Regions from separate parts of the Arthrobacter sp. zg-Y895 genome, predicted to be linked through region 1. Evidence: riboswitches for the same ligand, from Rfam matches in the RefSeq annotation. Region 1 holds a riboswitch; each other region holds the start of a gene.

Region 1 (9,831 bases):
GCGGCCAGCTGCGCCTGGGCAAACGCGATCTGCTCGGCCGTGCTGGCTGCGGTGGCTGCGATCACCCCGCAGTGCCGCACCCGGTCCGGTTCGGTCACCGCCCATTCCAGCGCCCGCGCTCCCCCGAGCGAACCGCCCAGCACGGCATGCCACCGTGCAATTCCCAGCCGGTCCGCCAGCCGCGCCTCCGCCCGGACCGAATCCCGGACGGTGACGAACGGAAACCTTGAGCCCCACGGCAATCCGTCCGGGTCAGCCGAGGCAGGTCCCGTGGAGCCGTAGCAACCGCCCAGCATGTTGACCGAGACCACGAAGTACCGGCGAGTGTCCACAGTCCGGCCCGGGCCCACCAGCTCCTCCCACCAGCCCGGTTCGGTGCTGCTCCCGCGGGCTACGTGGGTGCTGCCGGTCAGCGCATGCGGAACCAGCACGGCGTTGCCGGCGTCCGGGTCCAGCTGCCCCCACGTCTCGTAGGCCAGGACGACGTCGGGCAGGTACCCTCCGGTTTCCAGCTCCAGTCCGCCGATGGAGGCGTACTGCAGCACCCCATCCTGATTGGAGGGGTGCTGCAGCGGGGGCACCGTCAGCGGCTCGTGCCGGGGTGCCGGGTGCCGTGACACGGGCGCTATGCTCCCTTGGCGGCCCGGAACCCTGCGTCAAGGTCCGCGAGGATGTCGTCGATGTGCTCGATGCCGACCGAGAGGCGCACCAGTCCGGGGCTGACCCCTGCGGCGAGCTGTGCTTCGGCACCCAGTTGGCTGTGGGTGGTCGACGCCGGGTGGATCACCAGGGAACGGACGTCTCCGACATTGGCCACGTGTGAGTGCAGCTCCAGTCCGTCCACAAAGCGCTTGCCGGCGTCGATGCCGCCCTCGATCTCGAAGGAGACAATGGCGCCGGTGCCGCGCGGCCCGTATTTGCGGCCACGCTCAAACCACGGACTGGACTCGAGGCCCGCGTACGCAACCGACACGACGTCGTCGTGGCCTTCCAGCCAGTTCGCTACGGCGACGGCGTTGGCTACGTGCCGCTCCAGCCGCAGGCTCAGCGTTTCCAGTCCCTGGGCAATCAGGAACGCGTTGAACGGCGACACGGCGGACCCGAGGTCCCGCAGCAGCTGCACCCGCGCCTTCAGGATGAAAGCCAGGTTCGCCCCGAGGGCCCCGTTGACGCCGAGGTCCCGGGCGTAAACGAGCCCGTTGTAGCTTTCGTCCGGGGTATTGAACCCGGGGAACTTCTCCGGATCCGCGGCGAAGTCGAAGTTGCCCGAATCGACGATGACGCCGGCAATGGCCGTCCCGTGCCCGCCGAGGTACTTCGTGGCCGAGTGGACCACTATGTCGGCTCCCCATTCGATCGGACGGATCAGGTACGGCGTCGACAGCGTGTTGTCCACGATCAGCGGCACGCCCGCCTCGTGGGCCACGGCGCTGATGCCCTCCAGGTCCAGGACATCCTGGCGGGGATTGGAGACCACCTCGCCGAAGAAGGCCTTGGTATTGGGCCGGACGGCATCGCGCCAGTGGTCCAGGTTGTCCGGGTCCTGCACGAAGGTGGTTTCGATGCCGAACCGCTTCAGGGTGTGCTTCAGCAGGTTGTAGGTCCCGCCGTAGAGGCTGGGGCTGGCGACCACATGGTCACCGGCCTGCGCCAGGTTCAGCAGCGCGAAGGTTTCGGCCGCCTGCCCGGACGCCAGCAGCAGGGCGCCGACGCCGCCCTCAAGGGAGGCAATCCGGTTTTCCACCGCTTCCTGGGTAGGGTTGCCGATCCGGGTGTAGATCGGTTCCAGTTCGGCCAGGGCAAACCGGTTCGCAGCGGCCTCTGCACTCGGAAAAACGAAGGATGTCGTCTGGTAGATCGGCAGGGCACGAGCGCCGGTGACGGCGTCGGGCTCCTGGCCTACATGGATCTGGCGGGTTTCAAATGACCAGTCTGCACTCATGATGCTCCTTCAAACCAGGGGCCGCACAACGCCGCCGGGGTGCATCCGGGTACGCCGGATGTCCGGTGGGGTCGTGGGACCCGCGCTTGCCGGACGCCCGTTTGGCGTACGGCCAGGTCTTCACCCGGGGCACCCCACCGCGGTTGGAGGGTTGCCGGCCAGCAAGCCGGGGCTATCTGCTGGCACTCATGACCTGCACCTATGGAAACCGATATGCCGCCGTCGCGCAACCTCTGTGACGCACCGTGAAATGCCGGAGCCTTTTGGCTGTAATCCGGTACTGCGTCGGGGAACATTCCGCACTTAGGCTTCCCTTGGTCGAGACGGGTATCACAACGTGTCACAATGGGCCGCATGCGCTTGGACCATGTTTCTTATGCCTGTGAACCTGACGGTCTTTTGGCCACTACCGAGAGGATTGCTGCTGCTCTCGGCGCCGATTTCGTGAAGGGTGGCGTCCACCCCCGATTCGGTACCCGCAATATGATCCTGCCCCTGGCCAACAACCAGTACGTCGAGGTGGTGGAGGTCCTGAACCACCCGGCGTCGGACAAGGCGCCGTTCGGCCAGGCCGTGCGCCAGCGCTCCGAATGCGGCGGCGGCTGGATGGGCTGGTGTGTTGCCGTTGATGACCTCTCGCCCTTCGAGGAACGTCTCGGCCGGCAGTCCGTCCCGGGCAACCGCAAGTTCCCCGACGGGCAGGAGCTGACCTGGCGGCAGATCGGCATCAACGGCTTGATTGCCGATCCGCAGGTGCCCTACCTGCTCCGCTGGGACGACGGCACAGCGGAGCTGCACCCCTCCAACGCCATTCCGGGAATGCCCGGTTCGGTGAAGCTGAAGTCCCTGACCATTGCCGGGTCCGCCGCACGCGTCACCGACTGGCTGGGCCATCCCGTGGAGAAGCCGCTGGAGAACGTGGATGTCACGTGGATTGCCCCGGCCGGCACACCGGGCATCATGTCCGTCACCTTCGACACCGCGAACGGTCCTGTCGAGATCTAGCACTGGGTTTCTGCTGCTTCTGCTGCCGTTTTGGGGTTTTCCTGCCGGTTCGGGAAATCCCTGCGCTGCGCCGTGGCAGGAATTTCCCAAACCGGCAGGCTTTTCCCGAAATGTGCCCGCACGGTGCCCCCCCCTGCGGTATGTCCGGTTCCCTGCGGTCTGTCCCCGCACTGAGTCCGAACCCCTGCGGTCTGTCCCTGCGCTGTGTCCGGATCCCTGCGGTATGTCCGGATTCCTGCACCGCGCGGCGCAGGAATCGTCACAAACCGCAGGGATCGCGACAAACCGCAGGGCATTGCCACGCCGATGGGGCTCCACAAACCGCAGGCATCGCGACAAACCGCGGGGCTTCGCCAGACCGAGGCGCCCGAGGGTTTTCCACAATAGGGGGGCATACCCTCGCGGGTCCGCTGTTACCCATCCATCTTTGAGCCCATGGATCCGGAGCTCATTTTCACAGCCGATGCGGAGGCCCACGGTGCTTACCGCCGTGCCTTAGCCTCGAGCTGCCGGTCCGGTCAGCTGATCCGCGTCCGTCATGGTGCCTACATGAAGGCGGATGAGTGGCAGCATCTTTCTCCCTGGGAACAGCAACGGGTGCGGATCCGGGCGGCCGTGGAACAGGGACACGGTCAGCGCATCCTTATCCAGCAATCTGCTGCCGTCATGTGGGGGCTGCCCGTCATTGGACACTCTGCTGAGGTTCTGCTGTTGGCCGTACCTCCCACTCATGGCCAGCGCCGTGGTGGGCTCCGCTGGGTGGAGCGTCAGCTGTTGGAACCGGTCACCACCTTGGATGAGGTGGCCCTGACGTCCCGGGCGCAGACCGTCCTGGACATGGCTGCCTATCTCCCTTTCGAGCACGCAGTTCCGGCCATGGACCACGTGCTACGGCCGGATACCGTTCGTGGTTTGCCTCCCCTGGCAAAGGACCGCCTGCGGGAAACAGCCGGGAACCTGCCCGGTCAGGTTAAGCAGCTCCGAGCTCAGCGGGTTGTCGACTTCGCCGATCCACATTCCGAATCGGCGGGTGAGTCCTACTCCCGGGCAGTGATTCACCGGCACCGTTTCCTTCCGCCGGAACTCCAGCAACAGTTCAACACGTCCGCGGGCCGCTTCCGGGTCGACTTTTATTGGCGCGAGCAGAGGCTCGTTGGGGAATTCGACGGCGCAGTGAAATACGGTCGGGGCGATGCAGCCCTTGCCCCTTCGTGGGACACGCTGCGTCAGGAGAAACGGCGCGAAGATGCCCTCCGCGCAACGGGGGTCAGTTTTATACGCTGGTCCTGGGACGACATCTCAAGAGAGCCCCAGCACCCTGAGTCCTTGGTACAGCGCTTGCTCCGCGCTGGTCTCCCCCGCTCCCGACGCCACTGATTCCCTCCGGATTGTCCGAATCCCTGCGGTTTGTGGCAATCCCTGCGCCGCGCGGCGCAGGGAATCGGACAATCTGCAGGGATCCGGACAAAACGAGGCAAACCCGCAGCAAGACGGGTCAGCCCCCGGCAGCCCGGCGAAGCCCCGCATTGATCCCCCGCACCAGCTCGGCGTCGAGCTTTACCACCCGGCGGTCATAGGTAAGCAGCCCGTTGACCTCGTCCTCGACGTCGGTGAGCTGGGTGTAGACCGTGGCGGCCAGCCCGCCGGCGACCGCAGGTTCAATCTGCCGCCGGTGCAGCCGCTCGTAGGCGCGGGCCAGGGCACTCCGGGACCGGAACCGCCGGTAACCGAACTCCTTGTTGTTGAAGGTGTGCCCGGGGATCCGCAGGCTGTACCCGCCGTATTCGGACAGCACCACTGCACGGCCGCCGGCCAGCCAGCCCTTCCGCAGCCGAAAGGGCACAAAGTAGACGTGCACGCTTTTGAGGTCTCCCCCGCCCTGGTCATGCCAGCCGCTGGCGTGGTCGATGGTCCGGGTCGGGTCCAGGCTTCGCAGCAGTTCGGCGACGGCATTGGCATCGAACTGGCCCCATCCTTCATTGAACGGCACCCACACCGCGATGGACGGGCTGTTGCCCAGCAGCTCCACCGTGCCGTGCAGTTCGGCCAGGAACTGTTCCCTGCCCTGCTCGTCGGCACGCCCGAAGGCCGCGTAGTCGCCGTCGGCCCGGTGCGCCGCACCCACCGCGGGGGCAGTGACAACGGAGTGTTTATAGGTCGTGCCGCCGTTGACCAGGTCCTGCCAGACGAGGATGCCCAGCCGGTCTGCGTGGTAATACCAGCGCAGGGGCTCGATCTTGATGTGCTTGCGCAGCATGTTGAAGCCCAGGTCCTTCGCCGCACGGATGTCGGAGGCCAGGGCCTCGTCCGACGGCGCGGTGTACAGCCCTTCCGGCCAGTACCCCTGGTCCAGCAGGCCCGCGTGAAAATACGGCCGCCCGTTCAGCAGCAACCGGAGGTGCCCGGCGTCGTCGGGTCCCGTTCCTACGGTCCGCAGCGCCGTATAGCTGCGCACACGGTCCGCTTCCTTCCCGCCGGTGAGCAGCCGCACGGTGACGTCGTAAAGGAACGGGTCCTCCGGGGACCAGAGGTGCGGATCCGGTATCGGGATCCGCGCCGGCGTACCGGGAACGACGACGACGGCCGCCACCGGGTGCCCGCCCGCGGCTAAGGTGACTTCCGCCTGCAGGTCAGTGCTGTCCGGGGCGGACCGGACATCGTCGACCAGCACCGTGGCGGTCACCGAGTCGAGGTCCGGGACAAGGACCAGACGGGTGATGCTCGCCTGCGGCACCGCTTCCAGCCAGACCGTCTGCCAGATCCCGGATTGTGCGGTGTACCAGATCCCGCCGCGGTCCAGGGTCTGCTTGCCGCGGCTGGCGGAACCGGCGTTGCTCAGGTCACGGACCCGGACCACGATTTCGTGCTCAGCCCCGGGTGAACCGCCGTCCGGACCCGCAGCCAGCGCGTCGGTGATGTCCAGGGAGAACGGCAGGTAGCCGCCGTCGTGCCCGCCCACGGAAATGCCGTTGACCGTGACCCGGCAGCTGGAGTCCACGGCGCCGAAGTGCAGCAGTACCCGCTCCCCCGCGAAGCCCTCCGGCAGGGTCACGGTCCGCCGGTACCAGAGCAGCTGCTGCGGCTGGAGGTACCGGTTCACTCCGGAGAGCGGCGCTTCGGGTGAGAACGGCACCAGGATGTGCCCGTCCCAGTCCCCGTCCCGGGGCGGCTGCTCCCGACGGGTGCCTGTGATGGCGTACTGCCAGTAGCCGTTGAGATTGAGGTAGCTGTCGCGGGCCAGCTGGGGTCGGGGGTATTCCGGCAGGACGGATTCGGGGTCCAGGGCTGTACCCCAGGAGGTCATCAGTGTCACGGGGCCATCCTATGTGCCCGAGGAGTCGCAGTGCCCGCTAGTCGGGCGCCCGCTAGTCGCCGATCCCGATGGCCGAACCGAAGAGGGCGAACCCGACAAACCCGGCAATGTCCACCAGCGCGTGCGCGATCACGAGCGGCATCACCCGCCGCGTCCTGGTGTAGACGTAGCCGAAGAGCAGGCCCATCAGGAAGTTCCCGATACCGGGGCCGATGCCCTGGTAGAGGTGGTAGCTGGCCCGGATCAGGGCGCTGGTGAGGATGATCGCCGGCGTCCCCCAGCCCAGTTGCCGCAGCCGCAGGAACAGGTAGCCCACCACAATGACTTCCTCGAGCACGGCGTGCCGAATGGCAGAGAGGATCAGCACCGGCAGTGTCCACCAGTAGGTGTCCAGGGCTGCCGGGACAATGGCGGTGGTGATGCCCAGGGCCCGTCCGGCGGCGTAAACGCCAAGCGTGCCGATACCGATGACCGCTGCCAGAGCCGCCCCCAACGCGAAGTCCCGAAGCGGCCGGGCAAACGTGAACCCGATCCGGCGGAACGCGGACTTCCCCGGTTCGGTCAGCAGGAACAGGACCAGCGCCACGGGCAGCAGGGAGAAGAAGATCCCCAGCAGCTGGTACACCAGGTCGAAGTACGGCCTGTCATCGAGGACGGGATTCAGCGTGGTGGTCTGATCGCCCAAGGGCGCCTCGGTGGCCTTTTCGATGAGTTCGACGACGGCGTAGACCCCGGACCTGCCGAGCGAAAGCCCCAGCACAATCAGGATTTCGAACACCAGCATCCGGCGTGCCCGCGGATCCAGGGATTCGGCGGGGGCGGAGGGGAAGGCAGCGCGCATGGACACCATTGTGCCGGACGCCGCCGGGTGGATCCCGGTGCGGAGCTGCCCGGATGCGGGCCTACCCCGTCTCGTATCGGACCTGGACCATGCCTTGCTCATCGAAGCGCCGTTCCCGTGCCAGCCGGAGGTTTGCCCTTAGCCCGTCGGGAAACACCCGGGTTCCGCCGCCCACCGTCACGGGCCAGATCATCAGTTCCACCACGTCCACGAGTCCCATCCGGAGGGCCGTTCCGGCCAGGGTGGGGCCTTCAATGGTGAGGTCGCCGGGCGTTTCGGCTTTCGCCCGCTCGACGGCCTGCGCCGTGAGTTCCCTTTCCAATCGGGTCCGTTCCGTCCAGACATCGTCCAGCGTCCTGGAAAAGACCACCTTTCGGGCACGCTTCCAGACCTCGACGAAGCTGGCCGATTCCGGTGACTCGTCGGCTGCGGAGGGGTCGGTCTCCCAGACGGCCATGGTTTCGTACATCCGCCGTCCGTACAGGTACGTGGTCACGTTCGCCATGTCCTCGGTGAGCGCTGCAATCACTGCTTCGGTGGGAAAGGCCCAGGAAAAGTCGCCCTGGGCATCTGCGATGTAGCCGTCCAGGGTTGAGGAAACCGAATAGATGATCTTTCCCATGCGTCAACTCAACCCGGCACCTCAGCGGAGGACAAGGGTGCGATCAGCGGCGCACCGGCACCCCGGCTCGAAACACCATGCCGGTCAGCGGCATGCCGGGCCGGTACGCCAGATGGGCGGCCGAGGGAGCGTTGAGCAGCTGCAGGTCGGCACGGTGCCCGACGGCGAGCGACCCGACAGCCCGTGCACCGTCCCGGTCCTCCCCGGTGTGCACCCGCAGTGCCAGAGCGCCGCCGTAAGTGGCGGCCTGGACGGCTTCCTGCACGGTCAGTCCCATCTGGAGCACAGCGGTGGCCACGCAGAAGGCCATGGAGCTGGTGAAGGACGTTCCCGGGTTGCAGTTGGACGCCAATGCCACCTGCACGCCGGCGTCCAGCAGCTGCCGTGCCGGAGCCAGCGGTGCCCGGGTGGACAGGTCGCAGGCGGGCAGGCATGTTGCCACGGTGCCGGGAACTCCGGTACCCGCATCCCACCCGGACCATGTGTCCGCGAGCGCGGCCACGTCGTCGTCGGACAGGTGGTTCACGTGGTCGACGCTGGCCGCCCCGAACTCCACGGCGAGCCGCACACCGGCCCCCGGGCCGAGCTGGTTGCCGTGCACCCGCAGCCCCAGGCCCGCATCCCGGGCCGCCTGCAGCACCCGGCGGGACTGTTCCTCGGTGAAGGCTCCCTTTTCGCAGAAAACGTCTGCCCACTGCACATACGGGCGCACTGCAGCGAGCATGTCGGTGCAGACCAGCTCCGTGTACTCGTCGGCGTCGGCTCCGTCCGGAACGAGGTGCGCGCCCAGGAAGGTGACGGTGTCCGCCACTGTGGAAGCGATCCGGGCATGCCGGCGTTCCTCCTCCACGCTCAACCCGTAGCCGGTCTTGGTTTCCAGGTACGTGGTGCCGCCCGCTGCGGCTTCGGCAGCCCGGGCCAGGAGCATCCGGGTCAGGTCATAGTCCGACGCCGCCCGGGTGGCTTCCGTCGTGACGGCGATCCCGCCTGCTTCGTAGGCCTGCCCCGCCATCCGTGCCTCGAACTCCGCGCTGCGGTCCCCGGCAAACACCAGATGGGTGTGCGAGTCCACCCAGCCCGGAAGCCCGGCCCGCCCGCCGGCGTCGATGACCTCGTCAGCCGCCGGAGCGTTCCCCGCCGGGCCGATCCAGCTGATCCGTTCCCCCTCGAACACCACGGCCGCGTCCCGCAGCACGGGGGTATCCGCGGTGTCGTCCTGGGTGGAAAGTTCACCGATGTTGGTGATCAGTGTTGAAGCGGAGCTCATGGGCGCCGGGTTCCTTCCAAGCGGGTTTCGTGCACTGGGGCGGCCGCAGAGTCGACGGCGGCAATGGCCTCCCGCAGCAGGGCGGCCGGGTTTCCGAGTGAAGTGTGCGAACCGTTCCGGGCGCGCAGCCGGCCCCCGACGACGACGGCGGTTACGTCCGCAGCGGTGGCGGAGAATGCCAGCTGGTCGGGCCGCGATCCGGCGGTCCTCAGGCTGTGCGGGTCCACGGCCGTCAGGTCGCAGGCCTTCCCCGTTTCCAGCCCGGGCGCTGTCCGTCCCTGGGCGCGCGCACCGGCGTCGGACGCGGCGAAATGCAGATCGCTTGGAGCAAAGGCCCCGCGCTTGCCGCTCCGCAGCCGCTCTCCGTATTCCAGTGCCCGCATTTCCAGCCACGGATCGACGACGGCGTGCTGGTCACTGCCCAGCGCCAGGGCAACTCCGGCTTTCCGCAGGGCTGACGCCGGGCCGAGCCCGTCAGCTAGGTCCGCTTCCGTGGTGGGGCAGAACACCGCAGTGGCCCCGGCCGCTCCCAGCAGGGCGACGTCGGCGTCGGTCAGGTGCGTGGCGTGGACGGCCGAGAGCCGCGGGCCGAGCAGCCCGTGCCGGTGCAGCAGCCCGGTGGGGGTCAGCCCGGTGGCAGCGAGGCAGTCGGCGTTTTCCTGCGGCTGTTCGGACAGGTGGATGTGCAGCGGAATCCCGGCTGGGAGCCGCTCCGCGATGCGGGCCAGTGCAGCTTCCGGTACGGCGCGGACCGAGTGCAGGGCGGCCCCGACACTCACCTGCTCCGGATCGAACCGCTCCCCGACCACCGCCTGCAGCGACGCGAACCGCTCCAGCCAGG
Region 2 (9,831 bases), on a different contig from region 1:
TGCGCCCAGGCATGGGTGTGGGTGGAAACCGTGCGAATATCCGCCAGGGCCACCCCCGGGCGCGCCGCCAGGACAAAGGTGATGGGAACCAGGATTTCCCTCAGTATCCGCAGCGAGGCACCGGCGGAAAGCGCATCGAGGGTGGCACTGACGCCGCCCTCCACCGAGTTTTCAATCGGCACGACTGCAGCGGTGGCCTGCCCCGAGCGGACCATTTCCAGTGCGGAATTCACGCTGGGCGCCGGAATGCGGACGGCGTCCTGGGCGCCCGGGATGGTCAGCAGTGCAGCCTCCGTGAAGGTGCCCTCCGGGCCGAGGTAGGCATAAACCACGGTTTCCCCCAGCGGACCGCGGTGGTGCGGGGCGGCCTGGGTGTCGGCGGCATGCGTCATTTAACGGTCGGTTCCTGCCCGTTGTCGGACACCATGGGCTTCCCCGCCTCGAGCCAGGCACCCATCCCGCCGTTTACGTTGACGGCGGAGTAGCCGTTGGCTTCCAGCCACTGGGTGGCCCGGGCACTGCGGCCGCCGGTGCGGCAGATGACGGCAAGGTCCTGGTCCGGGTCCAGATCGTCAAGGGCCTCGGGCAGCCGGTCGAGCGGGATGTGGAGGGCGCCGTCAACGTGGCCGGCTTCCCACTCGTAGTCTTCCCGTACGTCGAGGATCTTCGCGCCCTCGGGAATGGTGTCTACGGTAACGCTCTGCATCTCACTCATTGCTGCCCTCACTGTCGTACGGAAATGTAGCCCCGCGCGCGGTTCCGGGCACGCCCGGGCCCGCCGTACGGTGCCGTTTTGTCCAGCCTATAGTGGGACGCGGTCCGAGAGAATAAACGCCCGGACGCCGCCCGCACCGAAAGGCACGCTATGCCCGCTCCCCACGAGATGACCGCCGTCGAACTCCGGGATGCCCTGGCCTCCGGCGGGCTCGGGGCGGAGGAAGCCACGGACCATTACCTGCGGCGCATCGAAGAGCTCAACCCGGGATTGGGGGCCTTCCTCACGCCGACGCCGGAACTCGCCGTCGCCGAGGCGAGGGCTGCGGATGCACACCGTGCCCGTGGCGGAGAACTGGGCCTGCTGCACGGAATGCCGCTGGCGCACAAGGACCTCACCGATGTGGCCGGCGTGCGCACCACCATGGGCAGCACGGCCCTGGACCCGTGGATAGCCCGGGAGGACGCGCCCCTGCCGGCCGTCCTTCGCCGGGCCGGGGCGATCAGCCTCGGCAAGACCCAGGTCCCCGAATTCGGGCTCAGCAGTTACAGCGAAAACCGGGTGGGTCCGCCGGCGCGGAACCCGCGCGATCAGCGGCTCAGCCCCGGGGGATCCTCCGGCGGCAGCGCGGCCGCAGTCGCCGCCGGGTTGGTCCCCTTTGCGCCGGGTACCGACGGCGGCGGCTCGGTGCGCATCCCTGCGGCGGCTACCGGACTGGTGGGCCTGAAGCCCAACCGCGGGCGGATCCCGGCCGGTTCGGGGCAGCAGGACCTGGGGCAATTCGTGGTGGCCGGCCCGCTGGCCCGGAACGCGGCGGATGCGGCACTGCTGCTGGATGCGATGGTGGACGAACCCAATTACCGTGCCACCAGCGCGGCCCCCGCCACCGGAAGCTTCCTCGAGGCCGCGCTGCGGGCCGAGGGCAGGTTCCGGATCGGGATCAGCACGCGCTCACCCTTTGAATCCAGATTGGAGATCCGGCTTGATCCCGAGGCGGTACAGGCGCTCGACGCCGGTATCGCGGCCCTGACCGGTGCCGGCCACGATCTGCTGGACACGGACCTGGTTTATGACGAACGGTATCCGGACGCATTCCAGGTGGTGTGGACGGCCGGGCTGGCCACCGCCGTTCTGGCACCGGGCGGGGAAGAACGGCTGACCGATCTGGCCGCCGTCATGCGTCAGCGCGCCCTTCGGCGCAGTGCCGCGGACCTGGTGGCCGCCGTCGACGTCCTCCGCGCCTTCGAGGCCGAAACCATCCGGCAGTACAGCGCCTACGACATGATCCTGACGCCTACCCTGGCAATGCCGCCACGGCCCCTCGGCTGGTACACCAGCGACGATGCCGGCGCCGGTGACCGGGCGGACGAGGATTACGCACGGCAGTGCCGGTACTCCCCCTTCACCTCCATGGTGAATGTCTGCGGGCTTCCCGCGATTACCCTGCCGGTGCTGGATACCGCGGACGGACTACCCATGGGGATCCAGCTGATCGGGCGGCCCGGTGCGGAAGCGGATCTGCTGGCCGTGGCGGCCCAGCTGGGGTACTGACCTAGAAGAGGCCTGCCAGCAGCCGGTCGGATTCCCGCTGTCCCTCGACATCGAAGGCACCGCCGGTAACGAGCAGCTCGTCCGCACCGGCGGAAGCCACCAGGTCCTCGAGCCTGCCGTGCACCTGTTCCACTGTTCCGTAGACAGAGGTCTCAAGGGTGGAGCGGACCAGGTCCTGCTGCCGTCCGGACAGTTCGGCGGCGCTGTGCGCTGCTGACAGGGCGGGGAACACCCCCTTGGTCCGGGAATCGGCCAGGGCATGCGCCTCGGGCAGCAGCAGTTCCCTTGCCTCTTCTTCACTGCCGGCCACGGCGACGTTGGCTGCCGCCAGCACGTAGGGCCGGGGAAAACGGTCCGAGGGGCGGAAGGCGGAGCGGTACCGTTCCAGCGCGCCTGTCTGCCCGGCACTGTTCTGCCGGAACAGCGCCGGGCCGCCGAGGACGACGCCCAGGCCGGCGCGTGCTGCTATTTCCACTCCTGCTCCGGTGGCAAGCACAAACACCGGCGTCCGTCCGCCGTCCTGCGGGCGGGCGGTGATCGGCGCGGTGCCGTCGAGATAGGCGAGCAGTTCCGCCAGCTGCGCTTCGAATTCCTCCGCTTCGGCCGGTCCGGCGCGCAGTGCCTTCCGCACCGCCGGAGTGAAACCGAGGGAACGGCCGAGGCCAAGATCAATCCGGCCGGGATACAGGGCCTGCAGCGTCGCCGCCTGCTCGGCCACGACCAGCGGCTGGTGGTTCGGCAGCATCACGCCGCCGGAGCCGATCCGGATGTTTTTGGTGCGTGCCGCCAGGGCGGCCATCAGGACGGCGGGGGCCGAGCCGGCAATTCCGGCCACGGCGTGGTGCTCGGCAACCCAAAAGCGCCGGTAACCCAGCCGGTCTGCCGATTCGGCACGTGCAAGCACTGCATTGAGCGCATCCGACTCGGGAAACCCTTCACGGGAGTTTGCACGGTCAAGGATCGAGACGGGAACGCTGAGGCTTGGCATACCCATGCCAACCCCCTGCCTGCTTAGGGAATTCCGCCGCAGCCGTGCAAATCCGCGCGTCATGCAGGCACGTAAGCATGTAACGCGGGCAAAATCATCCGTTTTTCATGTGACCTTCAACATACCTCAACGGAAAGCTGCCTAGTCTCCGGCGGTTTCTTTAAGTTCGGGCTGCTTGACCCCCGCGAGGGAGTGGGAATATTAACCTCGTGAGCCATACCCCCAGTACCTCAGGCGTACAAGAAGCGCGTAAAACCTTCTTCGGCCATCCCCGGATGTTGGCCAACCTCTTCAGCGTTGAGCTGTGGGAGCGATTCTCCTTCTACGGCATGCAGGGCATCCTGCTGTACTACATGTACTACAGCACCACCGACGGCGGCCTCGGCATCGACGAAGCCATTGCCGTCTCCCTGGTCGGCGCCTATGGCGGTGGCGTATACCTCTCCACCATCCTCGGTGCATGGCTGGCGGACCGCGTCTTCGGCGCAGAACGAGTGCTGTTCTACGCTGCCGCGCTGGTCATGCTGGGCCACATTTCCCTGGCCGTCCTGCCAGGCGCCGTCGGACTGGCCGCCGGCCTGATCCTGATCGCCCTGGGCTCCGGCGGTGTGAAGGCCAACGCGACATCGCTCGTCGGCACCCTGTACGACGAAAAGGACCAGCGCCGCGACGCCGGCTTCTCCATCTTCTACATGGGCATCAACATCGGTGCCCTGATCGGCCCGATCCTGACCGGCCTGGCCTGGACCGAATACGGATTCCACTACGGCTTCGGCCTGGCCGCCATCGGCATGGCCATCGGCCTGGTCCAGTACGGGTTGACCCGCAAGAACCTGCCCGAATCCGCCCACGAGGTAGCCAACCCGCTGCCGAAGCAGCAGTTCATGAAGGTCGGCCTCATCGCGGCTGCCGCACTGGTCGTCATCGTGCTGGCCGTTGTCTTCGAAGTGTTGACCGCCAAGAACCTCGCGGTGGTTATGGCGATCCTCGCCATCGTGGCCGCCGTCGCGTACTTCGTGATCATCCTCAGCAGCAAGAAGGTGAGCCAGGTGGAACGCCGCCGGGTGTACTCCTTCATGCCGCTGTTTATTGCCAGTGCTGCTTTCTGGGCCCTGTTCCAGCAGCAGTTCACGGTGGTCGCAATGTACGCGGATAGCTCGCTGAACCGCAGCATCTTCGGCTGGGAGATGCCGCCGAGCTGGGTGCAGTCCATCAACCCGGTCTTCATCATCATCTTCGCAGCCGTCTTCGCCGGCGTCTGGACCAAGATGGGCGACCGCCAGCCGTCCTCCCCGCTGAAGTTCGCCATGGGCCTGGCCGTTATGGGCCTCGCCTTCCTGGCCTTCATTCCGTTCTCCGGCGGCGCGCCGAACAGCACCCCGCTGCTGGCCATGGCCGGCATCCTGCTGCTGTTCACGTTTGCTGAACTGTTCCTGTCCCCGATCGGCCTGTCCGTGGCAACCAAGCTGGCCCCGGAAGTCTTCCGGACCCAGATGGTGGCACTGTTCTTCCTGTCGGTCTCCCTGGGCACCACCCTGGCGGGCTGGCTGGCACAGTTCTACGACCCGGCAACCGAAGTCAGCTACTTCACCTTCAGCGGCGTTACCGCGATCGTCCTGGGCATTGCCCTGGCTGCGGCTACCCCGGGCATCAAGAAGCTCATGGGCGGCGTGCGCTAGCAGGCAGGCACCAAGCGTTTCACTAAGGACGGCGGCACCGGAACACTCCGGTGCCGCCGTCCTTTTTGCCGTCCCGTTCCGTACTTGGCTGCATCCCTGCAGCATGGTTAGGATGGGTCCCAGCTTCAGGAGACACGGCCGCCAAGCTCCGACTTGGCCGTGCACCAACCCCATGCTTCACGGGTGGTTCGGATGACGAAGCGGCCTGCACCGCCTTTTGGGCATCCGGTGCGGGCAAGAGCACAGATTCCTAAAGGATCACTGCCATGCGCAAAAGCACTGACCGTATTTTGACCACCCACGCCGGTTCCCTCCCCCGGACCCCTGAACTGCTTGCCGCAAACGCGGCCCGTGAAACCGACCCCGCGGATACGGAAGGCTACGCCGAACTCCTGCAGGCCGCCGTCGCCGACCTCGTGCGGCGCCAGCGCCAGGCGGGCATCGACATCCCCAACGACGGCGAATACGGGCATGCGATGTCCGCGAACGTCGACTACGGGGCCTGGTGGTCCTATTCGTTTGCCCGGCTTGGCGGCCTGAGCGTTGCCGAAACGGGGATCTGGAACATGGAACCGCACCGCTCCGAGCCCGGCAACGTTGTCCTCACCAGTTTCGGGGACCGCCGCGACCGGCAGCGCTTCGCCGATGCCTACACCGACCCAACCTCCGGCATCACCACCGGGGCGCAGAAGGTCTTTCCCAAGGTCACGGGTCCGGTGGAATACACGGGGTACGACGCCGTGGCCAGCGACATTGCCAACCTCAAGTCCGGTTTGGCCGAGGCAGGTTTGTCCGAGGGTTTCCTCGCCTCGCTCTCGCCCGGCTCCTGTTCGCGGATTACCAACGAGTACTACGCGACGGAGGAGGAGTTCATCTACGCCTGCGCGGATGCCATGCGGGAGGAATACCTTGCCATCGTGGACGCCGGGCTGATCGTCCAGATCGATGATCCGTCGATTGCCGAGAACTGGGACCAGATCAACCCCGAGCCGTCGGTGGCGGACTACCTCAAGTTCACGCAGATCCGGGTCGAAGCCCTGAACTATGCCCTGCGCGGCCTGCCCGAGGAACAGGTCCGCTTCCACCTGTGCTGGGGTTCCTGGCACGGGCCGCACACTACGGACATCGAGTTCCGCCACCTGGTGGACACCCTGCTGCAGATTAACGCCGGAGGCTACAGCTTCGAGGCAGGCAACGTGCGGCATGAGCACGAATGGCGGGTCTGGGAAGATACCAAGCTGCCGGACGGGAAGGTCCTCATTCCCGGCGTGGTCTCCCATGCCACCAACGTGGTGGAACATCCGGAACTGGTGGCGGACCGGATTGAACGCTTCGCCCGGCTGGTGGGTCGCGAGAACGTCATTGCGTCCACCGACTGCGGGCTGGGCGGCCGGGTGCATCCCCAGATCGCGGCGGCCAAGCTGGAGACGCTCGGAGAAGGTGCCCGGCTGGCCAGCGCCCGGCTCTGGTAGGCAGGCACGCAGGGACTGAACAAGGAAAAGGGCCACTGACCGGTGCGAAGGTGCGGCGGGCGGAACCGGCATCCCGCCCGCCGCACCCTTGCCCGTCGCCTTAGCCGTCCAGTCCGGCGCTGACCAGCGCCAGCATGCCGCTTACTGCCGCCAGGGCACCGAGTGCACAGACGGAATTGAACGCGTCCGCTCCGGCCTGCCGCCGGTCCCGCCCGAAGAGGATCCCCGCCGCGGCCCAGGCCGCCGCGAAAGCCAAAGCCGGCAACGGTCCGCTGGCAAAACCCGCGGCGGTTTCCGCCCAGGCCGGCAGTGCGAACGCCGAGCGCTGCGTCCAGAAAAACCAGAACACCGGTGCGGCGCACAGGTAGAGCACGTTGAAGAAAACCATCATGGCCCGGGCGCCGCGGCGCAGGCCGTCGTGCGGCAATGCTCGCTGCGGCGGCACGGAACTACTCGAAGTGGCCATCAGCTTCCTTCCCCCGCCGCACCCGCGGCTTCGGCTAGAAGCATACGGCTGTCCCTGCGTTTCTACGTGTACGGCGCGTCTGACGCCGACTGCGTTTCTTTGGCATGCTTAGGGGTATGTCTAATCGTGCCGGCCAACGCGCCGAACCTTCCGACCTTGTAGATCTCACCGCGCTCTTGGACGCCTATTACGACGTCGTACCGGATCCGTCCAACGTTGCCCAGCGCGTGGCCTTCGGCACCTCCGGGCACCGCGGCTCCTCCCTCAACGGCGCCTTCAATGAGCAGCACATCGCCGCCATCACCCAGGCCATCGTGGAGTACCGCACATCCGCAGGCATCACCGGGCCGCTGTTCATGGGCAAGGACACGCACGCCCTGTCCGAACCGGCGCAGAACACCGCCCTGGAGGTCCTGGCCGCCAACGGCGTAAATGTGCAGATCGACGCACGAAACGGATTCACCCCCACCCCGGCCGTGAGCCATGCCATCCTGGTGCATAATTCCACGCGCACGGAACAGGCTGACGGCATTGTGGTCACCCCTTCGCACAACCCTCCGGCGGACGGCGGCTTCAAGTACAACCCGCCCACGGGCGGACCCGCCGGATCGGACATCACCAACTGGATTGCCGACCGCGCCAACCAGCTGCTGGAGAACGGCCTGGACGGGGTCCGGCGCATCCCGCTGGGTGAAGCACGCCTGGCAGATTCGGTGGGCACCTATGACTTCCTGGCGCATTACGTGGAAGACCTGCCCGCGGTGCTGAACCTGGATGCCATCCGCAGCGCCGGCCTCCACATCGGCGCCGATCCCCTCGGCGGCGCCTCCGTGGACTACTGGGGCGCCATCGCGGAACGGCACTCACTGAACCTGACCGTGGTCAATCCCAACGTGGACCCGCAGTGGGCCTTCATGACCCTGGACTGGGATGAGAAGATCCGCATGGACTGCTCCTCGCCGTACGCCATGGCGTCGCTGATTTCCCGGGCAGCGGATTACGACATTGCCACGGGCAACGACGCCGACGCCGACCGGCACGGCATTGTCACCCCGGACGCGGGCCTGATGAACCCGAACCACTTCCTGGCAACCGCCATTGACTACCTGTACCGCAACCGCTCCGGCTGGAGCGCAGACGCCATGGTGGGCAAGACCCTTGTCTCCTCCTCCATGATCGACCGCGTTACCGCAGACCTGGGGCGGGTCCTCATGGAGGTACCGGTGGGCTTCAAGTGGTTCGTGCCGGGTCTGCTCTCCGGCGAAACCGCGTTCGGCGGCGAGGAATCCGCCGGCGCCTCCTTCCTCCGGCTCGATGGAAGCCCCTGGAGCACTGACAAGGACGGCATCCTGCTGGCCCTGCTGGCCTCGGAAATGACGGCCGTCACCGGCAAGACCCCGTCCCAGCGGTACCGCGAACTGACCAACCAGTTCGGCGATCCCGAATATGCGCGCGTGGACGCACCCGCCACCCGCGAGCAGAAGGCCGCGCTGGCCAAGCTCTCGCCGTCGGACGTTACCGCCACCACCCTGGCCGGTGAGGAAATCACCGCGCGCCTGACCGAGGCGCCGGGCAACGGGGCGCCCATCGGCGGCCTGAAGGTGACCACGGAAAACGCGTGGTTTGCCGCGCGCCCCTCGGGCACGGAAGACGTGTACAAGATCTACGCCGAGTCCTTCAAGGGCGAGGAACACCTGCACCAGGTCCAGGCCGAGGCCAAGGCCATCGTGGACGGCGTGATTTCCTAGGTTCCGCCGTAAACAGGCCGCAAATAGAAGGGGTGCACCTGCCGGTGCACCCCTTCTATCTGTTCTGCAGCGGGTTACAGCAGCCGGCGCAGGAGCCGCTTCTTCAGCCCCGTGTAGGGCGGGTACGCGAACCGGAGGGTGTCCAGCAGTGTGCCCTTGGTGAAGACCGGCCGCAGCTGGCTGAACGTGTCGAAGCTGTATTTCCCGTGGTACGCGCCGGTGCCGCTGGCACCTGCGCCGCCGAAGGGCAGGCCGGGTACGGCCAGCTGGACGGTGCTGGCGTTGTGGTTGATGCTGCCGGCCCGGACCCCCTCCTCGAACGTCTTCCGGTCCGCCGCAGAGTTGCTGTAGAGATAGGCGGCCAGCGGAACCGGACGGGAATTAATGAATTTCATTGCCTCCGCCAGGTCCCGGACCTCGATGATCGGCAGGATGGGGCCGAAGATTTCCTCCTGCATCACCGGTGAGTCCGGTGCCACGTCGGTGAGGATGGTCGGTTCCAGGTACAGGCTGCCGCGGTCGCTGCGCCCGCCGGCCAGGACCGTGCCGCTGTCCAGCAGCCCCACCAGCCGTTCCCAGTGCTGTTCGTTGACAATCCGACCCAGGTCCTTGCTCCGGGACGGATCCTTGCCGAACTGCTCCGCAAGCGCCCGCACCAGGTGCTTCTTCAGCGCCGGCGCTGCCTCTTCCGTCACCAGGACGTAGTCCGGCGCCACGCAGGTCTGGCCGGCGTTGAGCAGTTTCCCGAAGACCAGGCGGCGTGCGACGGCGGCCCAGTTGCCGTCCAGCACCACGGCCGGGGATTTCCCGCCCAGCTCCAGGGTGACCGGGGTCAGGTGTTCGGCGGCGGCCTGCAGGACAATCCTGCCCACGCGCTCCCCGCCCGTGAAGAAGATCGAGTCGAACTTTTCCTTCAGCAGGGCGGTGCTGGCTTCCTGCCCGCCCTCGACCACGGCGACGGCTTCCGGGTCCACATAGCGCGGCAGCAGGTCCGCCAGCACGGCCGACGTCGCCGGGGCCAGTTCGCTGGGTTTGAGGACCGCCGCGTTGCCGGCGGCGAGGGCACCGACCAGCGGCGCCAGGACCAGCTGCACGGGATAGTTCCAGGGACCGATGATCAGCACCACGCCCAGCGGCCGGGGCTCGGTCCGGGCCGACGCCGGCTGCAGGCCCAGCGGGACGGAAACCCGCCGGCTGCGGGCCCAGTTCTCC
Region 3 (9,831 bases), on a different contig from region 1:
TCGGCATTGCCGGGACCGTCTTCGCGATCGGCATCCCCTTCTGCTCCGCCTGGTACGAACGCAGCCGGAAGGGCTTCGCGACCGGCGTGTTCGGGGCCGGCATGGTGGGGACGGCCGTGTCGGCGTTCTTCACCCCGCGGCTGGTGGCCGCCGTCGGCTACATGGGCACCCACATCACCATCGCCGTCGTCGTCGCGGCCATGGCGGTGCTGAGCTGGCTGATCCTGCGTGAATCCCCGGCCTGGTCACGACCCACGGAACCGGTGCTGCCGAAGATCACCCACGCCTTCACCCTGCGCGTCACCTGGCAGCTGTGCTTCCTGTACGGCGTGGTGTTCGGTGCGTTTGTGGCGTTCTCCAACTACCTGCCCACCTATCTGGGCAATGTCTACGATTACGACGCGACCGCGGCAGGAACCCGGACCGCAGGCTTCGCCGTGGCCGCCGTCATCGCCCGGCCGATCGGCGGCACCATCGCGGACAAGGTGGGGCCGAAGCTGGTCACGCTCGTTTCCTTTGCCGGCACGGCGGTCCTGGCCGTTATCGTTGCCCTCCGCCCGGAGGAAGAGGAGGTCTACGGTACGGCGTTCATCCTGATGGCCTTGTTCCTGGGGCTGGGCACCGGCGGAGTGTTCGCCTGGGTGGGCCGTGCCGCTCCGGCGCAGGATGTGGGTACCGTCGGCGGGATTATTGCCGCCGCCGGCGGGCTAGGCGGCTACTTCCCGCCGCTGGTTATGGGGGCAACCTATGACCCGGCGAACCGCAGCTATTTCGTGGGCCTGATGCTGCTTGCGGCTTTTGCCGCCGTCGCCCTGCTGCTGACGTTCACGGTGCGCAACGGCGGCAGGGTGGACACTCGCTCCGGTGCCTGAGCCCTTGGCCTCCGGAGGCCGGCGGGTAGAGTCGGAGCATGGGTGCAATTGAACTGATTCTGGTCCGTCACGGTGAATCCGCCGGCAACGTGGCCGCTACCCGCGCCGGCCGCGAGGGCGCCGAACGTATTGACCTTCCCTGGCGGGACCCCGACGTCCCGCTCAGCTCCGACGGCGAGGAGCAGGCTGAAGCGCTTGGCCGCTGGATTGCCGGGCTTCCCGCCGATGAGCTGCCCGAGTCTGTCTGGTGTTCACCCTACCTGCGGGCCCGGCAGACGGCCGAATTGGCGGGGCTGCCCGGCCTCACCGGCGTCATGCGGATTGACGAGCGCCTGCGGGACCGGGAACTGGGGATCCTGGACCTGCTGACCTCCGCCGGCGTCGCGGCGCGTTATCCCGAGGAAGCCGAACGCCGGTCCTGGCTGGGGAAATTCGCCTACCGTCCGCCGGGCGGCGAGTCCTGGGCCGACGTCGCGCTGCGGCTGCGTTCGGTGTTCCGGGACCTTGACGACGAGGAAGACGGCAAGCGTGTGGCAGTGGTTTGCCACGACGCCGTGATCCTGCTGATCCGCTACGTTTTGGAACGGATGAGCGAGCAGGAACTGCTGGACACCGCCGCCGCCAACAGCGTGCGGAACGGCTCAGTGACCCGGCTGGTGCGCCCCGCCGGCACCGGGCCCTGGAAGCTGCACACCTTCAACAGCGTGCTCCACCTGCAGGACAGTGGAGCACCGGTAACCGAACATGCAGGAGAAACTGATGACATCCACCCCCGCTGAGCTTGTTACCCCCGCGCTGCTGCGCGGCTGGCGGCTTTCCACCGAGGCCTCCGGCAAGGAGGACCGCGGCACCGTGCTGGTGGTCGGCGGAGCCCGGAGCACTCCGGGAGCGGTGATGCTGACCGGGCTTGCCGGGCTGCGGGTCGGCGCAGGCCGCCTGACCATGGGGTTGGCGGAATCGGCAGCGATCGCCGTCGCCGTGGCCATCCCCGAATCCGGGGTGGTGGGACTGCCCGAGGAAGACGGCGGGATTGACGGCGCTGCGGCAGGCAAGGTGCTCGAATCCGATCTTTCGACGGCGTCGGCAGTGGTAATCGGTCCCGGCCTGGACGACGCCGAGCAGGCCGCAGCGCTCCTGCAGTCAGTGGTTCCTCTGCTCGGGAAAAAGACGCAGGTGGTACTGGACGCCTTTGCCCTGGGAGTGCTGCCCGGGCTGCCGGAACTTTACGACACCCTGGCCGGCAGGCTGGTCCTGACCCCGAACGGTGCAGAAATCCTGCGTCTCCTCGAGGACGAGGATGCCGACGAAGACTCTCTGGACCTGCCGAAAGCCTCGCTGGAGGTGGCACGGAAATACTCCGCGGTGGTCAGCGCGCACAACGTCATTACCGCGCCTGACGGAAGGAGCTGGGAAGTGCCGGCCGGGAACTCGGGCCTGGGTACTTCCGGGTCCGGGGATGTCCTTGCCGGTGCGGTGGGAGGGTTCCTGGCCCGCGGTGCGACGCCGGAACAGGCAGCGTGCTGGGGCACCTATCTGCACGCGGTGAGCGGGGACCGGCTCTCCGCCTCGCGGGGACCGCTCAGCTTCCTGGCACGGGAACTGCTCGAGGCCATGCCGCCGGTGATCGCGGAGTTGAGCTAGCGAGGGCTGTATCCCGGCGGAACGGCCCATATCCTGAGGTAATGACAGCGAACGAATACCGGACCGGCCCTCCGGGGCGACCTGCGGCCCAAATTCCGTGGCTTTCCTACCGTTTCACCCGCCGTGACGCCGTGGCAGCAGGTTTCTACGTGTTGTTCCTGCTGGTCCTGAGCTTTGCGCCCGGACTCGTCATGCCTGTCCTGGTGCTGCTGGTTCCGGATCCGGTTGCAGCTGCCTACGTCCTGAACCTGGCGTTTTACGGGGTTGCCGGCCTCTTGGCTTTCCTCGCGGCCAGGCCCTACGTGGTGCGCGAAGCCAAGATCCTGGCCACTCGGCCGGTGCTGTCCCTGTCCCTGATTCCTGTCGGCGTCATCGCCATGCTTATTGTCACCATGATCGGGGCGTTGCTGAGCGGGCAGGTCGAAACGGCGGTGAACCAGGAAGCCGTGGAGGGATTTGTGGGGTCCGTTTCGCCGTGGCTGGTGGTGCCGCTGCTGGTGGTGCTGGCGCCCTTTGTCGAGGAGTACATTTTCCGGCACCTGCTGATCGGCAAGCTCAGCCGCTACTGGAATCTCTGGGGTTGCTGCATCCTGTCGGTCCTGTTGTTCGCCTCCATCCACATTGTGGGCAAGGAATCCCTGTCCCTCCCGGTGCTGATGCCCTACCTGGCGATGGGAGCCACCCTTGTGGGCATCTACGTCTGGGCCGGAAACAACTTCATGCTTTCCTACGGTGTGCACGCCGCCAAAAACCTGCTGGGTGTCATCCTCATCTACAGCGTGCCGCCGGAGCTGCTGCAGCAGTAGCTGCCGTCTGCCTTCTGGACAGCTAACGCCGGGGTCCGTGGCTGGCCTCGTAGCGGAGGGCACGCACCCCGACGTTCCCCTGCGACCGGTTTCCTCCGCGTAGCTTGCTCTGCCCCGGTATCCGTTGGGATCCCGGGGCGTAGCAGAACGGCTAGGAGCCGGCCTTTTCGATCCGCTCAGTTTCCGGGGCCCGAACCAGGGAGCCGTTGCATGGAACCACCTGCTCCGGCCGGGCCAAGTAGAAAAAAGAACTCCGGGCATCCGAATCGAATCCGCCGGGCACCATCAGTGTGGAATAGCGCTGGCACCACTGCGGGGTGTCGACGGCGGCCGCGAGCGCAGTGGCGACGGCCGGAACGTTGTGGAACCACATCAGGTGCTGGGTTCCGTCGGACACCAGATAGATGAGGTCCAGCTGCGGATCGGCCGTGACTTCGACGTCCGACCACTGCTCCCAGCCCTCGAGGCGGCGGCGATGGATCCAATGGATGTTGTGCCCCGGGGCGAAGCCGCTGCAGTTGCTGAGACCGGATTTGCTGACACTGGAAATGCTCACAGTGGGTTCCTTTGCAGGTTGTCCTTGCCTGCGACGTATGACGCAGGCCGCTTCGTCATCCGAACCACCCGCCGAACAGTGGGGTTGGTGTGGGGCCAGTCGGAGCTTTTGTGCCCGGTAAACCGGGCGAAGGCCACATCTCGTGAAGCTGAAACTACTGTAGCTGAGGCCACTGACATTTCGACAGAGGACCGTTTCCGGGTGTGCGGTTGTGCGCGTTCCGGTGGGTGCGTCGGGCGGTGCGATGGGGGTACGTTCCCGGTGGGTGCGCCGGGCGGACCGGAACGGCGGCAACGAAAATCCCTGCTCGCAGAGCTCGCAAGGATTATTAAAGCCGCCTAACCCGGCCCGTCCGGAGCCTGCGTTCCGCACCTCACCTGCCATCAACCCCGGGAGACCGCTGGACGAACATCCTCACGCTCGCCGCCGCAGGAGCTGGGGTCAGAACCCGCCACCGGAGACACGGGGGCCACATCCCGCCACCGGAGACACTGAGGAGCTGGGGCCCATGCGCCGCCGGAAGGTGACACCACACGCCGCCGCCGGAGGGGCTGGAGGAAGGCGGCTTTAATATTTCCCGCGAGCTCTGCGAGCGGGGAATTTCGTTGCCGCCGTTCCAGCCCCGCAGGGGGCGGACGCAGGGGACGAACTCTAGGGGGACCGCCCGCAGGGGGGCGAACTCTAGGGGGACCGCCCGCAGGGGGGGGGCGAACTCTAGGGGGACCGCCCGCAGGGGGGGCGAACTCTAGGGGGACCGCCCGCAGGGGGGGGCGAACTCTAGGGGGACCGCCCGCAGGGGGCGGGTCCGGCCCCAGGGACGAGACTTACCGCCAGCCGGCCCCCGGGGCCACAAGCTTGACGATGCTCTCCAGCAGATGTGCATTGTACTCCACGCCCAGCTGGTTCGGCACGGTCACCAGGACGGTATCGGCCTCCTGCACCGCGGCGTCCGCGGCCAGCTCTGCGGCAATGACGTCCGGTTCCCCGATGTAGCTCTTCCCGAACCGGGCCAAGCCGCCGTCGAGGTGGCCCACCTGGTCCCGGCCTTCGGCCTGCGCCCGCAGCCCGAAGTAGTGCCGGTCCTGCCCGGTCACCAGCGGAATGATGCTGCGGCTGACGGACACCCGCGGGGTGCCCTGGTGTCCGGCGTCGGCCCAGGCCTTCCGGTACACCGCGATCTGCTCGGCCTGCAGCTGGTCGAACGGCACCCCGGTGTCCTCGGTCAGGAGCGTGGAGCTCATCAGGTTCATGCCCTGCTCGCCGGTCCACTTGGCGGTGGCCCGGGTCCCGGACCCCCACCAGATCCGCTCCGGCAGTCCGGGGGACAGCGGGTCAATGGCCATGGCTCCGGTGCTGCCGGTCATGGCCGGATCAGCCTGCGCCACCCCGGCGCCGGCAATGGCGGCACGGAACACTTCGGTGTGCTGCCGGGCCATTTCCGCGTCGGAGGAATCCGGGCCGGGAACGTAGCCGAAGGACTCATAACCGCGCAGGGCAGGCTCGGGGGATCCCCGGCTGATGCCGAGCTGCAGCCTGCCGCCGCTGATCAGGTCCGCCACTGCGGCGTCTTCTGCCATCGCCAGCGGATTCATGTAGCGCATGTCGATCACGCCCGTGCCCAGCTCGATCCGGCTGGTCCGTGCCGCCATGGCGGAGAGCATGGGGAAGGGGGCGGAGAACTGCGGGGCGAAGTGGTGCACCCGCATGTACGCGCCGTCGACGCCGATTTCCTCGGCGGCGACCGTCAGTTCAATCTGCTGCAGTATTGCGTCCTGCGCACTGGGAGTCATCGATCCCACGGCATTCCGGTAATGTCCGAAGGACAGGAATCCTATTTTCTTCATACAAGCTCCAGCGCCGGAAACGCCGGCAGTATTCCCGGTCACCTGCGCCGAACCAGTGAAAGGAAACAGCCCCAGTGCACATCACCATGGTCCCGGGCTATCAGGGCTCACCACCGGAGCAGTGGCAGAGCCGCTGGGAGGCGGAGCTGCCGGACGTCACCCGCATCGCGCCGTCGTCGTGGGATGAACCCGAGCTGGAGGACTGGATGGCGGCGCTGGACCGGGCCGCCGGCGCGCAGAACGGTCAGACGGTCCTGGTGGCACACAGCCTGGGCTGCCTGGCGGCGGTGGAATGGCTGCTGCGCAACCCCGACGGCGCCCACGGGGTGTTCCTGGTCAGCCCGCCCGATCCCGTTGCCGCTTCGTTTCCGCAGGCCGCAGGAACGTTCCGGTCTCCGCGGATGCAGGAACTGCCCGTGCCCGGCCTGCTGATTGCCAGCGAGAGCGATCCGTACTGTGCGCTGCCGGCCGCGCAAAGCATCGCCGCGGCCTGGAAGGTGCCCGTTATTGATGCCGGCGAGCTGGCCCACATCAACGAAAAGAGCGGGGTGGGCTACTGGGAGCAGGGCCGCGACCTGCTCACGGCCTTCACAGCAGGGCTGGGGGAACCGGCCGCAATCGGATAAGAATGGGCACATGGACCTTCCAGTGATGCCCCCGGTTGCCCCGATGCTGGCCAAATCCGTCAGCGCCCTGCCCCGCGGGGACTACTTGTACGAACCCAAATGGGACGGATTCCGGTCCATCATTTTCCGGGACGGCGACGACGTCGAGATCGGCTCCCGGAACGAGAAGCCAATGACGCGGTACTTCCCTGAAATCGTCGAAGCCCTCAAAGCGAACCTGCCCGAGAGGTGCGTGCTGGACGGCGAGATCGTCATGGTGGCTCCGGACGGCAAACGGCTGGACTTCGAACTGCTGCAGCAGCGGATTCATCCCGCCGCCAGCCGGGTGAAACTGCTCGCGGAGGAAACCCCCGCCCGATTTGTGGCCTTCGACCTGCTGGCCCTGGGCGACGTCGACTACCGGGACCGGCCGTTCTCCGAACGCCGGGAGGCCCTGGTCCAGGCGCTGAAAACGGCACAGGCACCGGTGTCCGTCACCGCCGCCACCGACGACGCCGACCAGGCGCAGGACTGGTTCGGCCGTTTTGAAGGTGCCGGCCTGGACGGCGTGGTGGCCAAACCGCTGGACGGCCCGTACGCGCCGAACAAGCGCACGATGGCCAAGCTCAAGCACGAACGCACTGCGGACTGTGTGCTCGCCGGCTACCGGGTGCACAAATCCGGCCCCGATCTGATCGGCTCCCTGCTGCTGGGGCTCTACAACGACGACGGCGTGTTGGTGAACGTGGGCGCAGCAAGTTCCTTCCCGATGGACCGCCGCCGGGAACTGTTCGAGGAACTCCAGCCGCTGGTCGCCGTCGAGGACGGACACCCCTGGGCCGAGGGGGAGCAGGAGAAGGGCACGCGCACCCCGCGCAACTCCGAGGGCAGCCGCTGGAGCGGGAAAAAGGACTTCTCTTTCGTACCGCTGCGCCCGGAACGGGTAGTGGAGGTGCGCTACGACCACATGGAGGGGGAGCGGTTCCGCCATGTGGCCCAGTTTTCCCGCTGGCGGCAGGACCGGACGCCCGAATCCTGCACCTATGAGCAGCTGGAGGAGCCGGTGAAGTTCGATCTGGCGGAGGTGCTCGGGAGCTAGCGGAAACTGTCCGGCGGGGCTAGGCAGGGAAGCACATCGATGCCTAGCATTTTTTGTCAGCATCTCCGGTCCGCTGGACCGGCGGCCGCGGACACCCGCCCACAAGGAGCCGAAGATGATCCAGGCAGCCGACCTCGAAACCCTGCGCAGCGTTGTCCATGGTCCGCTGAACAGTCCAGGGGAGCCCGGGTACGCCGTAGACACCGCCGGCTTCAACCCCTCGTTGATCCAGCATCCCGATGCCGTGCTCGGTGCAGCCGACGTCGAGGATGTACAGAACGCCGTCCGCTGGGCCGCTGAGCGGGGCATCCCCGTCGGGATGCAGGCAACCGGCCACGGTGCTGCCGCCGCCATGGACGAGGGCCTGCTGATCAACACGTCCCGGCTGCAGGACCTGGCGGTGGACTCCGACGCAGGCACGGTCACCGTGGGTGCCGGCGTCAGCTGGCGCTCGGTGCTGGAGAAGACCGTGCTGCTCGGGCTTACGGGCCCGCACGGCTCCTCCGGAACGGTGGGAGTGGTGGGCTACGCGTCCGGCGGGGGGCTGCCGCTGATGGGCCGGGCGCTGGGATTCGCCAGCGACCACGTGCAGGCCATAGATGTTGTGACCCCCGACGGCAGCCTGAGGCACCTCGAAGCAGGCAGCGCCGAGGACGCCGGGTTGTTCGCGGCACTGCGCGGCGGCAAGGGCAACTTCGGCGTCATCACGGCCATGACGCTCGGGTTGACCCCGTTCCGGGAATTTTACGGCGGCGGCATCATGTACCCGGAAGATGCCGGCCCGGAGGCCCTGGCCGCCTTCCGTGCCTGGACACCCCAGCTGCCGACAAATGTTTCAGCGTCCCTGGCCTTCCTGCACCTGCCGGATGCCCCTTTCCTGCCCGAGGAACTGCGCGGTACCGCGCCGGTGCACCTGCGGTTCGCGGTGTTCGGCAGCCGGGAAGAGGGCGACACGCTGCTGGAACCCATGCGGCATGTCTCCGCGCCCTTCATGGATACGGCCGGACCGATGGACTACGGGGCAGTGGGCAGCATCCACATGGATCCGGACGAACCGGTGCCCGCCCTGGACCGCGGGACCCTGCTGGCCGAGCTGCCCGATGAACTGGCGGCCGGAGTGCTGGGCCAGGTGGGGCCGGGTTCGTATACTCCGCTGATGATGACGGAAATCCGGTTGATGGGCGGATCACTGGCTCTGGATCCTCCGTTCGAGGATGCGGTGTCAGGCCGGGAGGCAGCCTTCAACCTCTACTCCGTGGGACTCAACGTCCCGCCGGCTGCGGACGCCACAGCAGCCGCCCTCGATCGGCTCGACGTCGTCGTCGGCCCCTACGCTGCCGGCGCGCTGGTCAACCTCAGCGGACCGGCACGCACGGAGGCAGGCGCCCGGCCTGCGTGGGATCCGGAGGTTTTCGGGCGGCTGCAGGCGGCCAAGGCCGCCTACGATCCGCAGAACCTCTTCCGGTTCGGCCACGCGGTTCCGCTGCCGGTCTCCTGACGGCGGCCCGGACGGGAGGTTCTGGGCCGGGAGGTGCCGCCCGGCGGCATCCGCGTCTAGCGCCGTCCGCGGCAGCCGACCCCGAACTCGCTGCCCGCGTCCTCGAGGATGGCCGCGGTGTAGCCCTCCCGGTATCCCGTCTCCGTGGGATGCAGGTTGTACGGGCTTAGGAGATCGAAGATGATCCAGGAATCCGTGGACCCTACGCCGTGCCCGGCGAACTCATCCACCACGTCCACGAACACCCCGTTGTCCGGAACCTGTTCCGCGATGACCGTGTTCAAGGCATCGGTACCCCGTGTAAAGAGGGCCTGCGCCTCGGTACTGAGCGGTCCGGGGGTTCCGGGCTCAAACAGGTACGGATACCCCGTCACCACCAGGGTTGCCCTTGGAGCCAGTTCAGCGATCCGGGCAAACTCCGCTGCCAGCTGTGGTGCCAGGACGGTCTGTGCGTAAGCGGCAGCTTGATCGATGGCAGGGGCGCAGGTGGCCGGCAGCTGTGCCCCGGCGCAGGCGGCTACCACCGAAGCGAACCGGACGTCATCGCCGCCGATGGTCACGGTGACGGTGTCCGTCTTTCGATTCAGCAGGCCCCGGGCAGCGGCGTCGTCGATCTGCTCGGGAAGGTCCACCGGAGCGTCGGGCGGGGTTGTGAGAGCAGTGGCGCCCGAACAGGTGACATTACCGTCCAGCTCTACCCGGTCCAGGGCGTCCAGAAGCACGGGGTAGCCCTGTGCCGTCCGGCCGCAGGTGTCCAGTACGGGGCCGCCGCCGAAGCCGGAGGCATAGGAGTCACCGAACGCCACGTAGTCGACACTGCCGTGCCCCCGACCGTGCCCGCCGCCGTGCCCACCCCCATGCCCGTGTCCGCCGCCGTACCCGTGCCCGCCGCCGTGCCCACCCCCATGCC

Evidence for each region. A riboswitch is a leader RNA that binds a small molecule or an ion and turns the genes downstream of it on or off. The one in region 1 is predicted to bind S-adenosylmethionine.
Region 2: linked by a shared signal. The riboswitch ahead of LJ760_RS05935 (cobalamin-independent methionine synthase II family protein) and the one ahead of LJ760_RS16475 (bifunctional o-acetylhomoserine/o-acetylserine sulfhydrylase) in region 1 are both predicted to bind S-adenosylmethionine.
Region 3: linked by a shared signal. The riboswitch ahead of LJ760_RS02770 (hypothetical protein) and the one ahead of LJ760_RS16475 (bifunctional o-acetylhomoserine/o-acetylserine sulfhydrylase) in region 1 are both predicted to bind S-adenosylmethionine.

Annotation. Positions count from the first base shown of each region.
Region 1 covers NZ_JAJFZY010000013.1:23,030-32,860, reverse strand. The annotation lists gene metX (homoserine O-acetyltransferase MetX) at 1-587, opposite strand, end outside; gene LJ760_RS16475 (bifunctional o-acetylhomoserine/o-acetylserine sulfhydrylase) at 626-1,942, opposite strand; SAM riboswitch class IV at 2,020-2,136, opposite strand; gene LJ760_RS16470 (VOC family protein) at 2,297-2,947, shown strand; gene LJ760_RS16465 (endonuclease domain-containing protein) at 3,497-4,324, shown strand; gene LJ760_RS16460 (glycoside hydrolase family 2 protein) at 4,443-6,251, opposite strand; gene LJ760_RS16455 (CPBP family intramembrane glutamic endopeptidase) at 6,313-7,101, opposite strand; gene LJ760_RS16450 (dihydrofolate reductase family protein) at 7,163-7,723, opposite strand; gene hutI (imidazolonepropionase) at 7,767-8,990, opposite strand; gene LJ760_RS16440 (formimidoylglutamate deiminase) at 8,987-9,831, opposite strand, start outside.
Region 2 covers NZ_JAJFZY010000003.1:881,983-891,813, reverse strand. The annotation lists gene pheA (prephenate dehydratase) at 1-392, opposite strand, end outside; gene LJ760_RS05955 (rhodanese-like domain-containing protein) at 389-715, opposite strand; gene LJ760_RS05950 (amidase) at 866-2,266, shown strand; gene LJ760_RS05945 (MsnO8 family LLM class oxidoreductase) at 2,268-3,260, opposite strand; gene LJ760_RS05940 (peptide MFS transporter) at 3,464-4,933, shown strand; SAM riboswitch class IV at 5,057-5,180, shown strand; gene LJ760_RS05935 (cobalamin-independent methionine synthase II family protein) at 5,200-6,405, shown strand; gene LJ760_RS05930 (hypothetical protein) at 6,506-6,871, opposite strand; gene pgm (phosphoglucomutase (alpha-D-glucose-1,6-bisphosphate-dependent)) at 6,988-8,619, shown strand; gene LJ760_RS05920 (aldehyde dehydrogenase family protein) at 8,694-9,831, opposite strand, start outside.
Region 3 covers NZ_JAJFZY010000003.1:218,663-228,493, reverse strand. The annotation lists gene LJ760_RS02790 (MFS transporter) at 1-872, shown strand, start outside; gene LJ760_RS02785 (histidine phosphatase family protein) at 911-1,651, shown strand; gene LJ760_RS02780 (NAD(P)H-hydrate dehydratase) at 1,632-2,513, shown strand; gene LJ760_RS02775 (CPBP family intramembrane glutamic endopeptidase) at 2,555-3,319, shown strand; gene LJ760_RS02770 (hypothetical protein) at 3,471-3,875, opposite strand; SAM riboswitch class IV at 3,891-4,023, opposite strand; gene LJ760_RS02765 (LLM class flavin-dependent oxidoreductase) at 4,700-5,719, opposite strand; gene LJ760_RS02760 (RBBP9/YdeN family alpha/beta hydrolase) at 5,794-6,345, shown strand; gene LJ760_RS02755 (ATP-dependent DNA ligase) at 6,356-7,423, shown strand; gene LJ760_RS02750 (FAD-binding oxidoreductase) at 7,539-8,921, shown strand; gene LJ760_RS02745 (SGNH/GDSL hydrolase family protein) at 8,978-9,831, opposite strand, start outside.